3 regions of the Pantoea trifolii genome follow, and region 1 is predicted to be linked to each of the others. Evidence: predicted binding sites of a transcription regulator. Region 1 holds the regulator's gene; each other region holds the start of a gene.
What was found. Region 1 encodes PurR, which represses purine synthesis genes. Its sites were predicted from a motif close to CANGCAAACGTTTGCNTG; they were not measured.

Region 1 (4,573 bases):
AAACCGCAGCTTGGCAGCTTCGGAGAACCTTTCATGTACAGCAGAATCGGGTTTTCTGCGATCTGACGCTGAATTTTTTCAACAGTACTCATTATTGCCTTCCTTAATCTTCTACTTCGTGTTTGTTTATTGTAGCGATTTCGCTCCCGGACTGAAAACGGGATTTTGCGTTTGCACTGGCGAATCGCCATGTTTGTTAAGTTAACGCATGACAAATAACATTTTCATATCATTAATTGGCATTAATAAATTAATAATTAGCAATAGTTTCGCTGCGTTAACCAGCTGAAATCGCTCATTTTTGCTACAGAATCAATCTGGTAACATATTAATGGAAAAAGGCCTTACCTTTTGGAAAAAAAGTGGATTAGAATTGCCTCGGCGCTGGTCACTTGATCAGATTTCTCTCACTTTGCCGCAGTCTGCTTTCATTCAGCCTGCTTAACCTGTAACCGGATTATGCGTCTACTAATTACGCTTTTCATACTGGCTTTCGCCCAACTGTTTTTTAATGTGGCTGCTGCATCTCCGCATGCGCCCGTTAATGCCAGTTCGCTTAAAGCAGAGAAAAAGAGCGCACGTGAAGACGAGCGCCGCAAACGACGCCCGGTGAAAACCACCACCAAAAAATCGCGCCTGACTGCTGTTCAAAAATTCAAACTCAAAAAACAGACCAAAACAGAAACCGCGCTGCACAAGACCACCAGCAAAAAATCCCCGCTGAAACTTTCTGCTAAGAAATACGGTCATCAACGTTTAGCGAAGAAAACACCTGAGATCGCCGTCGATGATGAAGCGTTAGCGCTGACCGGCATCAAAATGAGTAAGGCGCACCGCCAGCGTTATCAAAAGGCGCGTGAAACGGCGATGACCAAATTGATGGGCCAACTCGGCAAACCCTATCAATGGGGCGGTGCTTCGCCACATACCGGTTTCGACTGCAGCGGCTTAGTGTGGTACGCCTATAAAGATCTGGTGAAATTCAAACTGCCACGCACCGCTAATGAGATGTATCACCTGCGCGATGCGGCACCGATTAAACGTGAAATGCTCGAGAAAGGCGATTTGGTGTTCTTCCGCATCAATAATCGCGGCACTGCCGATCATGTGGGCGTGTATCTCGGCAACGGGAAATTCATTCAGTCGCCGCGTACCGGCAAAGATATTCAGATCAGCGCATTGGGTGAGGATTACTGGCAGAAACACTATGTGGGCGCGCGTCGCATGATGACGCCAAAAACTATTCGCTAGTTGTTGCGCAACAATCATAAAAAAGCCGGATGCTGTTCTCAGCTCCGGCTTTTTTGTTAATGCATGATCGCGGTAAAGCTGAAGGCGATAATCATCAACAGTGCGCCAACAGTGGTCATTAGCGCCAGTTTCAGGTCGGTATTCATCACAACTCCTTAGTCACACAATTATTAGGGTTAAAGCGATTTTCGCACAGCAATGGGCAAAAATCTCGTTTTATACGCATCAGCTTGCTAGAATCGCCGCCTTTCGTTGCGCAACAGATTTTGCGCATCCTGTATCAACAGCGTGATGAAGTGATTTCGCCTGCTAAAACACACCGTTTTGCCCGCTTTTTTGGGCTGTAAAAGCATTAGCAGACGCAAACGTTTAACAATATACTTATCAGTAAGTTGCGATAAGCCCAGGAGTACCATTTTCATGGCAACAATTAAAGATGTCGCAAAACGCGCGGGTGTCTCAACCACCACGGTTTCGCATGTCATCAACAAAACGCGTTTCGTTGCGGAAGAGACGCGTAACGCCGTATGGGAAGCGATCAAAGAATTACACTACTCGCCCAGTGCCGTGGCGCGTAGTCTCAAAGTTAATCACACCAAAACCTTGGGTCTGCTGGCGACCTCCAGCGAAGCGCCCTACTTCGCTGAAATTATCGAAGCGGTGGAGAACCGGTGTTTCGAACGCGGCTATACGCTGATTCTCGGCAATGCGCACAACGATCTGCAAAAGCAGCGCGCTTACCTGTCGATGATGGCGCAAAAGCGCGTCGATGGATTGCTGGTGATGTGTTCGGAATATCCAGACGATTTGCTGCAGATGCTGGAAGAGAACCGCAATATCCCCATGGTGGTGATGGATTGGGGCGCGTCACGCGGTGATTTCACCGATACCGTGCAGGACAATGCGTTTCAGGGCGGTTATCTCGCCGGGCGTTATCTGATCGAACGCGGCCATCGCGATATCGGTGCCATTCCAGGCCAGATGGAGCGCAACACCGGCGGCGGACGTCACGCTGGCTTCCTGCAGGCGATGAGCGAAGCGGGCATTACGGTGCGTCCGGAATGGGTGGTTCAGGGCGACTTTGAACCTGAATCGGGCTATCAGGCGATGCAGCAGATTTTAAATCAGAAACAGCGTCCAACCGCGGTGTTCTGCGGTGGCGATATCATGGCGATGGGCGCGATTTGCGCCGCTGATGAGATGGGCTTGCGCGTACCGCAGGATATCTCAGTCATTGGCTACGATAACGTGCGCAACGCGCGCTATTTCACCCCAGCGCTGACCACCGTGCACCAGCCGAAAGCCGAACTGGGTGAAAAAGCGCTGGAAATGCTGCTGGATCGCATCACCAGCAAGCGCGAAGATCCGCAAACAATCGAAGTCCAGCCAACGCTAATTGAACGCCGTTCGGTGGCGTACGGTCCGTTCCGCGACTATCGCCGCTAAGCCGACACTTCGCTGAGCCATTCGTGGTTCAGCGTTTCGGCATCCCCGAGATAAGCCAGTAACCACGCCAGCGCCGGTGACGCGCGCTGTTCTGACCAGCTAACGCAGCACGGGCTGTCCGGAAAAGCCTGCGGCAGCGCCAGTTCAACCAGTTTATGGCTGTCCAGCAGTGGACGCGCCAAATGGCCCGGCACCATTCCGACGCACAATCCTGCCAGCAAACAATCCATCCCGGTTTCCCACTCTGGCACTACCAACCGCCGCTGATTATCCAGCGTCCACGTCATACGGCGCGGCAACGCACGCGAGGTATCTTCCAGCACCAGCGATGGCCACGCCCGCAAGGTTTCATCATCCAGTTCCGTGCTGTTGACCAGCGGATGGTCGGGACTCACCACACAGCGCCAGTTCAGCGCGCCCATATCCTGAAAGGCAAAACGTCCACCCACCGGGATCGCCTGGGTCGCGCCAATCGCCACATCAACCCGGCCATCAGCCAACGCATCCCATACGCCGTTGAACACTTCGTAGCTGATAATCAGCTCCATATCGGGAAAATGGCGATAGAAATCCTTCACTAACTGCCGCGTGCGCTGCGGTTTAACAATGCAGTCAACCGCGATACTTAGCTCCCCACGCCAGCCATTCGCCAGTTGCTGACACTGTCGACGGGTTGCCAGCATTTTTTTGATAACAGATCGCCCTTCGCGTACAAAATGCTCGCCCGCCGGTGTCATCACCACTTCGCGGTGCTGGCGCTCAAACAGCGGCACCGCCAGCCAGCTTTCCAGCTGTCGCACGGTATAGCTGACGGCAGAAGGCACGCGATGCAGCTCCTGCGCGGCCGCACTAAAACTGCCGGTGCGCGCCACCGCATCTACCACTTCAAGCGCATATTCTGACCACATAATTTTGCCTTCAAAAAATTTAACAGCACTATGCAAATATTAGCGTTTCACAAAGCGCGTTGCATCCTTTTACACTCCCCGGCGTTCAACCTGCCCAAAAGAGAATCAACATGTTGTCGTCTAAAGCATTTATGCCTTATCTCGCCGTGCTCAGCATGCTCGGCTTTCTTGCCACGGATATGTATTTACCCGCCTTTGGCGATATGCAGCGTGATTTCGCTAGCGCACCTGGCACCATCAGCGCCAGCCTGAGTCTGTTTCTCGGCGGTTTCGCCTGTGCCCAGGTTTTTTGGGGGCCGCTGTCGGATCGTTACGGGCGTAAACCGATTTTGCTAGCGGGGTTAGCCATCTTCGCCCTTGGTTGTCTGGGGATGCTTTGGGTGACCGATGTGCGCCTGATGCTGGCACTGCGTTTTGTGCAGGCAATTGGTGTCTGTGCGGCTGCCGTAAGCTGGCAGGCGCTGGTGGTGGATCACTATCCAAAAGCCAAAGCCAATAAAGTGTTTGCCACGATTATGCCGCTGGTTGCGCTGTCTCCGGCGCTGGCACCGCTGCTCGGCGCCTGGCTTATCGGCCACTTCCACTGGCGCAGCATCTTTATCACACTAACGCTGGTTGCCGTGGTGCTACTGATGGGTACGCTGCAGTTAACCTCGCCTAAGCGCGAGAAAGTGGCGTCAGGTAAACAACCCGGCTGGTTGACCTTGCTGGGTACTCGCGTTTACAGCGGTAACGTCTTGATCTACTCGGCCTGTTCGGCGAGCTTTTTCGCCTGGCTGACAGGCTCACCTTTCATTCTCGCCGCTGCTGGCCTGACGCCGGGTGATATTGGCCTGAGCTATATTCCGCAGACCATTGCGTTTCTGATTGGTGGCTTTGGCTGCCGCACGCTGTTAAATCGCTATCAGGGCGCGCAACTGCTGCCGTGGTTGCTGGTGCTGTATAGCCTGAGCATCCTGAGTTTGTTT
Region 2 (4,573 bases), 710 kb from region 1:
GCTGGCGCAGTGGCATAAACCGGTACGCTGCCCGCCAGCGGCGAGAAGAACAGGCTCAGCAGGAACAGAATCGCCACCACAATTGCTGTCAAACCGGTACGGCCACCGGCGCTGACGCCCGCAGCAGATTCCACATAGCTGGTGGTGGTTGACGTACCGAGCAGCGAGCCAAACAGCGCGGCGGCGCTATCTGCGATCAACGCACGACCCATTTTCGGCACGTTGCCCTGCTCATCCGCCAGTCCAGCACGCTTGGTCACACCTAGCAAGGTGCCGGTGTTATCGAACACGTCCACGAACAGGAAGGCGAAGATCACGCTGACCAGGCCAACGTTAAACGCACCCGCGATATCCAGCTGCATAAAGGTTGGCGCGATAGAGGGCGGAGCTGAGAACACGCCGCCAAACGGCGTCAGGCCAATGCCCATGGAAATAAAGGTCACCACCAAAATACCGATCAGCACCGCGCCGGTAACGCGACGCGCTTCCAGCACCACAATGATGAAGAAGCCGAGCAGCGCCAGCAGCGGGCCCGGTTTGGTCAGGTCGCCCAGGCCAACCAGCGTAGCTGGGTTATCCACCACGATGCCCGCGCCTTCCAGCGCGATGATCGCCAGGAACAGGCCGATACCGGCACCAATACCGGCACGCAGTGGCAGCGGAATGCTGTTAATAATCCACTCACGAATTTTGAAAAGCGACATGGCAAAGAAGATCACCGCCGACAAGAACACCGCGCCCAGCGCGACTTGCCACGTGTAACCCATATGCAGAACCACGGTATAGGTAAAGAAGGCGTTGAGGCCCATGCCCGGTGCGAGTGCAATCGGATAGTTAGCGATCAAGCCCATTAACACACAGCCAATCGCCGCAGCCAGACAGGTCGCCACGAAGACCGCACCTTTATCCATGCCGGTTGCACCGAGAATGCTCGGGTTAACAAACAGGATGTAAGCCATTGCCAGGAAGGTAGTGATACCCGCAATGATTTCTGTGCGAACCGTTGTGTTGTGCGCTTTTAATTTGAAGAGTTTTTCTAACATCATCATCTCTCATGAGCGGAGTCGGCACGAATGCGCGCGCTCCTTGCCAATGTGGTTTACAGACTTATTGTTGTATTGGACGCAAGGCGTTTAACCTTCCCCTGTCCTCATAGCAATAGCTATGCCATCACCCTACGCAATCGATTACGTTTCCGAATAATGCTTCGCTTAGGATAATTCCGAACCAGAATGAGGCGCGATTATGGTGCATTGCACCAGCGCCGCGCAATCGTTTTCCCTCGTTGCGATTGTTTGGCAAAAAGAGTGCGGCACTGCACGCTTCCGCACTCTGCCAGGCGATGGCGCTCACGTTTCTGTTGCTTGAATCTGCAGCTAAAAAACATCGGGTTACACTGCATTTAACCCTTTCGTAACAAAAGAGGCGCATCCATGAAGCCCGCGATTTTGGTGGTCGATGATGATCGTGCAGTGTGCGAATTGCTGCACGATGTGTTGAATGAACATGTGTTTACCGTTTATTGCTGCCATCAGGGTAAAGATGCGCTGGCTCTGCTGGCGCTACATCCGGAAATTTCGCTGGTGATGCTGGATATGATGCTGCCAGACACCAACGGCTTGCTGGTGCTACAGCAAATGCAGCGGCAGCGTCCCGATCTGCTGGTGATCATGTTGACCGGCATGGGCTCGGAAGCGGATATGGTGGTGGGACTGGAGATGGGCGCGGATGATTACATCGCCAAGCCTTTCAACCCACGCGTGGTGGTGGCACGAGCGCGCGCTGCACTGCGTCGCTGCGGACGACTGGCGCAGCCGGAAGCGTTGCCGGATGAAGGCTGGCAATTTAACGGCTGGCGGCTGGACGATGCGCGCTGTCAGCTGTTCAATCCACAGCGCGAAAGCGTGCCGCTGACGCAAGGTGAATACACGCTACTGCGTGCGCTGGTGGCGCATGCGCGCAAAGTATTAACCCGCGATCAACTGCTCGAACTGACGCACAGCGAAAGCCTCGAGGTGTTTGATCGCACCATTGATGTGCTGATTATGCGGCTACGACGCAAGATCGAAAGCAACCCGCATCAACCGAGCCTGATCCGCACCATTCGCGGTCTCGGCTATGTTTTCTCCGCCGATGTGATGCGTCCTGCCTCTTCGGCGCGTGAAACGCAAATCGCCTGATCCATCCAGCGCTGCATCTCGGCTAATGGCCGCGTACCGTCCAGCGCGTTGGCGGCATGCAGATTAAAACAGGCGCAGGTGTGCGCCAGCTTCAGCGTTTCCGTCAGCGACCAGCCTTCGTGGCTGGCATAAAGCACACCGGCGCAAAACGCATCGCCCGCGCCAACGCTACCCACGATCTCTTCCGGCGCTAAACACCACGCGGGCTGCCAACGCCCTTCGCCTTCTGCTTGCTGGCCCCACGCCCCTTCCGGTGCGTGAATCACCACCCGCTGACGTACGCCTTGCTGCAGTAGCCAGGTCGCCGCCTCGGCAAACGCTGAAGGCGCGGCAAGCCCTTGCGGGGTGCGCAAACTGATGCCGGTGAGCGATTGCGCCTCCAGTTCGTTGATCACCAAATAATCGAGCCAGCGCAGCGCGGGCACCACCAGCGGGCGATATTCGCCCACGCGCGACACCAAATCGAGTGAGGTGAGATAGCCGCGCTGCTGCATCTGCGCCAGCAATCGTGCGCTGCGCGTGCCGTATTCCTCGTCCGGCACATCAAGGCTATCCAGCAGCAGCAAATAACCAAGATGGAATATGCGATGGGATGTGGAGACGTCGGCGAAATGCGCCAAATCGAGCTTGCCATTGGCACCGCGAGCATGGAAGAAGGTGCGCTGGCCGTCCGGCGTAGTCATCACCTGCGTCATCGCCGTGTTGATGCCTGCGGTGCGCTGCACAAACTGGCGGTCGATGTGATGATCGTCCAGCAGTTGCAGGATGAAGTCGCCGTCGCTGTCCTCGCCCACCATGCCGACGCCCGCCAGCGGCAAATTCAGCTGCATACGCGCCAGGGTAAACAGCACGTTGAGCGCCGCGCCGCCGCTGCACTTCTCGCTGTGCTGAATCTCCGTCAGCCAGCCCTGTTCCGGCCAGTGGCTGATGCGCTGCACGTGATCCACCAGCATGCTGCCGGCACCGATGATTCCGTTACGCACCATGCTGTCAGGCCCTCCCGGCGCTGCCGAACACCTGCATCTGCTGCGCCACCACGTTGGCGATGTCACGCTCCACGGCCATCAGCAATTCGGCAAAGGCGTCGTAGCGTGCATCGCGCTGAGTGATCTGCGCTTCAATCGCCCCGAGCGCCGCCTGCGACATGCCGGTGTAAAAGTTGATTTTATTGATGCCGAGGCTAACGGCGCGGCGGAAGTCCGCATCGCTAATGCCGGAACCGCCATGCAGCACCAGCGGAATGCCAGCGGTCGAGCGAATCGCTGCCAGCCGGTCAAAGTCGAGTTTGGGTTCGCCTTTGTATTTGCCGTGTGCATTGCCAATTGCTACCGCCAGACAATCAATGCCGGTGGCGTGCACAAAATCAGCGGCCTGCGCCGGATCGGTAAATTTATCGCTGTCGGCCTCGCCAAACAGCGCCCCGCCTTCATCGCCGCCCACCGCACCCAGTTCGGCTTCCACCGAAACGCCGAGCGCGTGGCACATCTTCACCACTTCGCGCGTCTGGCGGACGTTTTCCTCGTAGCTGAGCGTCGAGCCATCGAACATGACCGAGGTAAAGCCAAGACGAATCGCCTGCATCACCGCCTCAAAATGCAGGCCGTGATCGAGATGCAGCACCACCGGAATATCGTGCAGCGCCGCTTCGGTGCGCACGGCGGCGACCAGATGTTCGAGGTTGACATACTTAAAATGCACTTCGGCGATGCTAATGATAAATGGCGAGCGCTGCCGCTCAGCCGCCTGATAAAGCGCGCGCAGAAAATGGGTATCGAGGACGTTAAACGCGCCGAGCGCGTAGCCGTTCTGTTGCGCATGGGCCAAACCCTGCGCCAGGGAAATCAGTGCCATATCAGGCTCCTTTAGGCCAGCCAGCGGTGATATTCGTTACACAGCAGCCAGCGCGGTTCTTCATCTTCATCAAGCGGATTGAAGCGTGCCAGCGGGGTAAGAAACACGTTGTCGTGTTCGTCGTCGTTGGGCATTGAGACTTCGCCCACCAGTACATCGCCGTAACCCTCTTCACCCCAAAAGCTGTGCCAGATGCCCGGCAGCAAAGTGACGCTTTCGCCCGGCGATAAACGCAGCTGCGAACCGGCGGCGTGGGTTTGCCGAATGCCATCCAACGTGACGTTGACCGCCGTCTCGGCCAGCTGATTGCCTGCGCGGTTATGCAGCGTAACGATCAGATTGCCGCCGCCGCGATTGATAATGTCTTCCATCTTTTGCGGGTGATAATGCATCGGCGTGACCTGCCCTTCGCGCACGTGCATGATCTTTTCGGCGTAGGGTTTGGCCCACGGCTGGCCACCGCGCGAACCGTTGCGCAAAGTGAACAGGGTTAAACCGGTTTGATTGAAATCGTCAGCGCCGAAGCTGGTGACATCCCAGCC
Region 3 (4,573 bases), 2.3 Mb from region 1:
ACTACGATGCGGTCGCTCATGCCAAGCACTTCCGGCATTTCCGACGACACCAAAATGATGCTCAGCCCTTCGGCTTTAAACTGATTAATTAACTGATAAATTTCTTTCTTTGCCCCGACATCGACGCCGCGCGTTGGCTCATCAAGAATCAACACATCAGGGCGCGTCATCAGGCCGCGCGCAATCGCCACTTTTTGCTGATTACCGCCGGACAGCAGGCCAATCGGCTGCTCCATTGAAGGGGTTTTGACGTTGAACAGGCGGATAAAATCGCCCACCGCCAACTGCTCATCGCTGTGACGCAGGTTGCCTGCGCCGGTGCTGAAATAGCGCAGCGCGGTTAGCGACATGTTCTCTTTCACCGACATGCCCAATACCAAACCATCGCGCTTACGATCTTCGGAGATATAAACGATGCCGTTCGCCAATCCTTCTTGCGGGGAGCGAGTGGTGATTTCGCGGCCATTCAGCGTGACTTTACCTTTGCTGCGCGGCAGCGCGCCGTACAGCACTTTCATCAGTTCGGTACGTCCCGCGCCCATCAAGCCCGACACGCCAAGGATTTCCCCTTTGCGCAGCGTAAAGCTGACGTCATCAACGCCCGGACCGCTGAGGTTTTCAACTTTTAAGCGGATCTCACCCGGCTGCTGATCGATACGTGGATATTGATCTTCCAGTTTGCGGCCGACCATCATCTCGATCAGGCTCTCTTCGCTGAGATCGCTCACCGCGCGCTCGGCAATAAACTGCCCATCGCGGAACACGGTGACGTCATCGCAAATCTCGAAGATCTCTTTCATGCGGTGCGAGATATAGACGATGCCGCAGCCCTGCGTTTTCAGTTCGTTGATGACGCGGAACAGCGACAGCGTTTCGGTATCGGTCAGCGCATCGGTCGGTTCATCCATAATGATGACTTTCGACTCGAAGCTGAGCACTTTAGCGATCTCGACCATCTGCTGATCGCCAATCGACAAATCGCCCACCAGCTTGTGGCTGTTGAAGCGCAGATTGAGGCGCTTTAATAGCGCATCCGCCTCGGCATACATCTTTTTCCATTCGATACGGCCAAAGCGGTTAACAAATTCGCGGCCAAGGAAGATATTCTCGGCGACGGTCAGTTGCGGAATCAGGTTAAGTTCCTGATGGATAATACCAATGCCCGCTTCCTGCGACGCTTTCGGGCCAGAGAACGCCACATCCTGACCGAGCCACTGCAGGGAACCGGCATCCATGCTGTAAATGCCGGTCAGCACTTTCATCATGGTAGATTTGCCGGCACCGTTTTCACCCACCAGCGCCATCACGCGTCCCGGATAAACAGCAAGCGATGCGCCATTCAGCGCCTTCACGCCGGGAAACGACTTTTCAATCCCTTTGAGTTGCAATAACGGTTGCATAGCGGCCTCAGAAGGTCACGCCGGCGCTCAGGATGACATTCGCATACGGAGAACACTCTCCGCTGCGAATGACCGCCTGACTACGCTGCGTTTGTTGTTTGAATTGTTCATGGCTGGTGTAACGAATGGTGATGACATTCCCCTGGTGCTGTTGCAAGGCTTCGAGCACGGCGAGCAGTGCGCTATGGAGCTGCGGATTGTGCTGCTTAATCTCCTCCGCCATCAGGGCGCTTTCGACTTGCATCTCCTGCGTGACTACCTCAACCACCTGTAAAAATTCGGGCGTACCCGGCGTTAACGCCAGATCGATGCGCTGTGGACCAGCCGGAATCGGCAAGCCTGCATCTGCAATCGTCAGCGTATCGGTGTGCCCCAGGCGAGCAATCACATGAGAGACTTCAGCGTTTAACAAGCGACCTTTTTTCATTTCTTCCACTCCACAGCGAAACGTTTCGCTGATCGGGAGTGTATAAAATGCGCACGGCAACTCAATGGCGGCATCACGGAAATGTGATCGCCATCGAAACGTTTCGCTTGTACCAGAGAGAATTTGAGTTTGGTGGGATATTGGAGCCGCTGCTGCGGCCCCGATGCAGGGATTAAGGCAGTTTACGTACCTGTTTCACGTCCAGTTCGATGGAGTTGAAATCTTTATCCAGTTCGCCGGTCAGTTCTACCTGATCCTTCGGCGTGATGGTCAAACCGTTCCAGCGTTTATGATCGATCTCGACCTTCATGGTGCCGGTGGCATCACGGAACTGATAATCCTCATCACCGATTTGCTTCTCAAGCGTACCGCGCACGGTGATCCAGCTATCGTCCTTCATCTCTTCGGCCTGTTTCACCGTGACAACGCTGGTGTTATCGGCTTTGAAGCCACCAGACTTCACCTGCGCGGATGGCGCATTCGGATCAACAAAGCCACCTTGCTGAGCGGCAAGAACCGGCGTGGCGGCCAGGGCGATGATAGCTAACAGGGCTGCAGACTTTTTCATATGTCACCTCTTTTCCATGAATGTGTTGGTTTACGGAAGCTATTTCACCATAAGGTTCTTAACAGGATCTTAAGAGAATCCGTCGGGCTAACATTCATGAAAAATAGTCTATTTGCCGGGATTTTCGCTGTACAAGAGCGATTGTGCTTCGTATAACTCCGCTTAACAGAAGGAGAGTAGATGCGCATTTTACTGATAGAAGATGACACGCTGATTGGCGACGGTTTGAAAGTCGGGTTAATCAAACTCGGATTCAGCGTGGATTGGTTTGTCTCCGGCGAAGCCGGATTTCAGGCGTTGGCGGCCGCGCCCTGGGACGCGGTGGTGCTGGATCTGTCGCTGCCGGAACGCGATGGTCTGGATATCCTGCGTCAGTGGCGCCAGCAAGGACAGGATGTGCCGGTGCTGATCCTCACCGCGCGCGATGCGCTCGATCAGCGCGTTCAGGGATTGCAGCTCGGTGCCGACGATTACCTGTGCAAGCCGTTTGCGCTGACAGAAGTGGCGGCACGCTTGCAGGCGCTGATCCGTCGCCGTCACGGCCAACTGCAGCCAGAACTCAAACACGGCAAAGTGGTGATGGCGCCCGGCAGCCATAGCGTGCTGTGCGATGGCGAAGCCGTCAGCCTGAAGAGCCGCGAACTGGCGCTGCTGGAACTGTTTCTGCGCAATCCCGGCCGTGTACTGACGCGCAGTCAGCTTGAAGAAAAGCTCTACAGCTGGGATGAAGATGTCTCCAGCAATGCGGTGGAGGTGCACATTCATCATCTGCGCAAGAAACTCGGCAGCCAGTTTATTCGCACCGTACACGGCGTCGGTTATACGCTGGGAGCGGCAGAATGAGTTTGTTTCTGCGCCTCGCCATCGGCTTTGTGCTGCTGATTATGCTGTGCGGCGGCTTGGCCAGCCTCAGCGCCTGGCACCAAACCCGCGATACGGTAGACGAGCTGTTTGATACTCAGCAAATGCTGTTCGCCAAACGACTGATTACGCTCGATCCCACCTCGCTGCAGGACGAAAAACTGCCTAACACCAAGTCGATCCTGCGTCATCATCGTGGCGATCAGGATGACGATGCGCTGGCGTTTGCCATTTTCAGCGCCGACGGCCAGCCGCTGCTCAATGACGGCGAAAATGGGCGTGATTTAGAGTTTGATTACCAACGTGATGGCTTTACCGATGGCCGCCTGCGCGGCGATAAAGAGAGCTGGCGCTTGGTGTGGCTCACCTCAGCGGATAAGCGTTATCGCGTGGTGGTTGGGCAAGAGTGGGAATACCGCGAAGATATGACGCGCGATCTGGCGCTCAGTAGCCTGCTGCCGTGGTTGATCGCCATGCCTTTTATGCTGCTGTTGCTGCTGGCGCTGGTGTGGTTCGAACTGCGCCCGTTGAAGCGCCTCACGCTTTCGCTGCATCAACGAGCGCCGGATGATGCTACGCCATTGCCGGACACGCGCTTGCCCAAAGAGGTGAAGCCGCTGGTGGTGGCGCTCAACGGCTTGTTCAGTCGCATGGCGCATCTGGTACAGCGCGAGCGTCGCTTTACCTCCGATGCCGCCCATGAACTGCGCAGCCCGCTGGCGGCGCTGCGCGTGCAGAGCGAAGTGATTCAGCTGGCCGATGATGATGAAGCGATGCGTAAACGGGCGATTCAGCAGCTGGATAGCGGCATTGTGCGCGCCACGCGTTTGGTGGATCAGCTCTTAACGCTGTCACGCGTAGAAGCTGACGATCTGCGCAGCGAGTTTCAACCGGTGGCGCTGGCACCGCTGCTGCAAAACCTGCTGGCGGAGCACTTCCCGCAGGCAGAACAACAAAACACCGCTTTGCAGTTCACCAGCCACGCCGAAACGGTGATGAACGGTCATCCGCTATTGCTGGGTTTGATGGTGCGGAATCTGCTGGATAACGCGCTGCGCTATTCGCCGTCGGGCAGCACCATTGATGTGCAGCTCAATGTTCGCGCCATTACCGTTGATGATAACGGACCGGGAGTCAGCGATGAGCAGTTGGCAAGGTTGGGTGAACGCTTCTGGCGACCGCCGGGACAGGCACAAACCGGCAGCGGATTGGGGCTTTCCATCGTGAAAAATATTGCCCAGCTGCACGGCATTCGCTTGCAGTTCAGCCAGCGCGCCAGCGGAGGATTGCGCGTCACTTTGAGTTGGTGACGCGCGC

Region 2: the regulator PurR is predicted to act here: its motif matches at 1,266-1,283, upstream of NQH49_RS12035 (NCS2 family permease).
Region 3: the regulator PurR is predicted to act here: its motif matches at 1,841-1,858, upstream of rbsD (D-ribose pyranase).

The regions. Positions count from the first base shown of each region.
Region 1 covers NZ_JANIET010000001.1:1,862,446-1,867,018, reverse strand. Annotated here, with positions in the region: gene NQH49_RS08695 (Grx4 family monothiol glutaredoxin) at 1-95, opposite strand, end outside; gene NQH49_RS08690 (C40 family peptidase) at 460-1,251, shown strand; gene cydH (cytochrome bd-I oxidase subunit CydH) at 1,308-1,397, opposite strand; gene purR (HTH-type transcriptional repressor PurR) at 1,672-2,697, shown strand; gene punR (DNA-binding transcriptional activator PunR) at 2,694-3,605, opposite strand; gene punC (purine nucleoside transporter PunC) at 3,716-4,573, shown strand, end outside.
Region 2 covers NZ_JANIET010000001.1:2,576,671-2,581,243, forward strand. Annotated here, with positions in the region: gene NQH49_RS12035 (NCS2 family permease) at 1-1,046, opposite strand, end outside; gene NQH49_RS12040 (response regulator) at 1,434-2,180, shown strand; gene NQH49_RS12045 (carbohydrate kinase family protein) at 2,117-3,166, opposite strand; gene NQH49_RS12050 (ketose 1,6-bisphosphate aldolase) at 3,171-4,031, opposite strand; gene NQH49_RS12055 (D-lyxose/D-mannose isomerase) at 4,043-4,573, opposite strand, start outside.
Region 3 covers NZ_JANIET010000001.1:4,152,626-4,157,198, forward strand. Annotated here, with positions in the region: gene rbsA (ribose ABC transporter ATP-binding protein RbsA) at 1-1,400, opposite strand, end outside; gene rbsD (D-ribose pyranase) at 1,408-1,827, opposite strand; gene NQH49_RS19355 (YgiW/YdeI family stress tolerance OB fold protein) at 2,000-2,395, opposite strand; gene qseB (quorum sensing response regulator transcription factor QseB) at 2,576-3,238, shown strand; gene qseC (quorum sensing histidine kinase QseC) at 3,235-4,566, shown strand.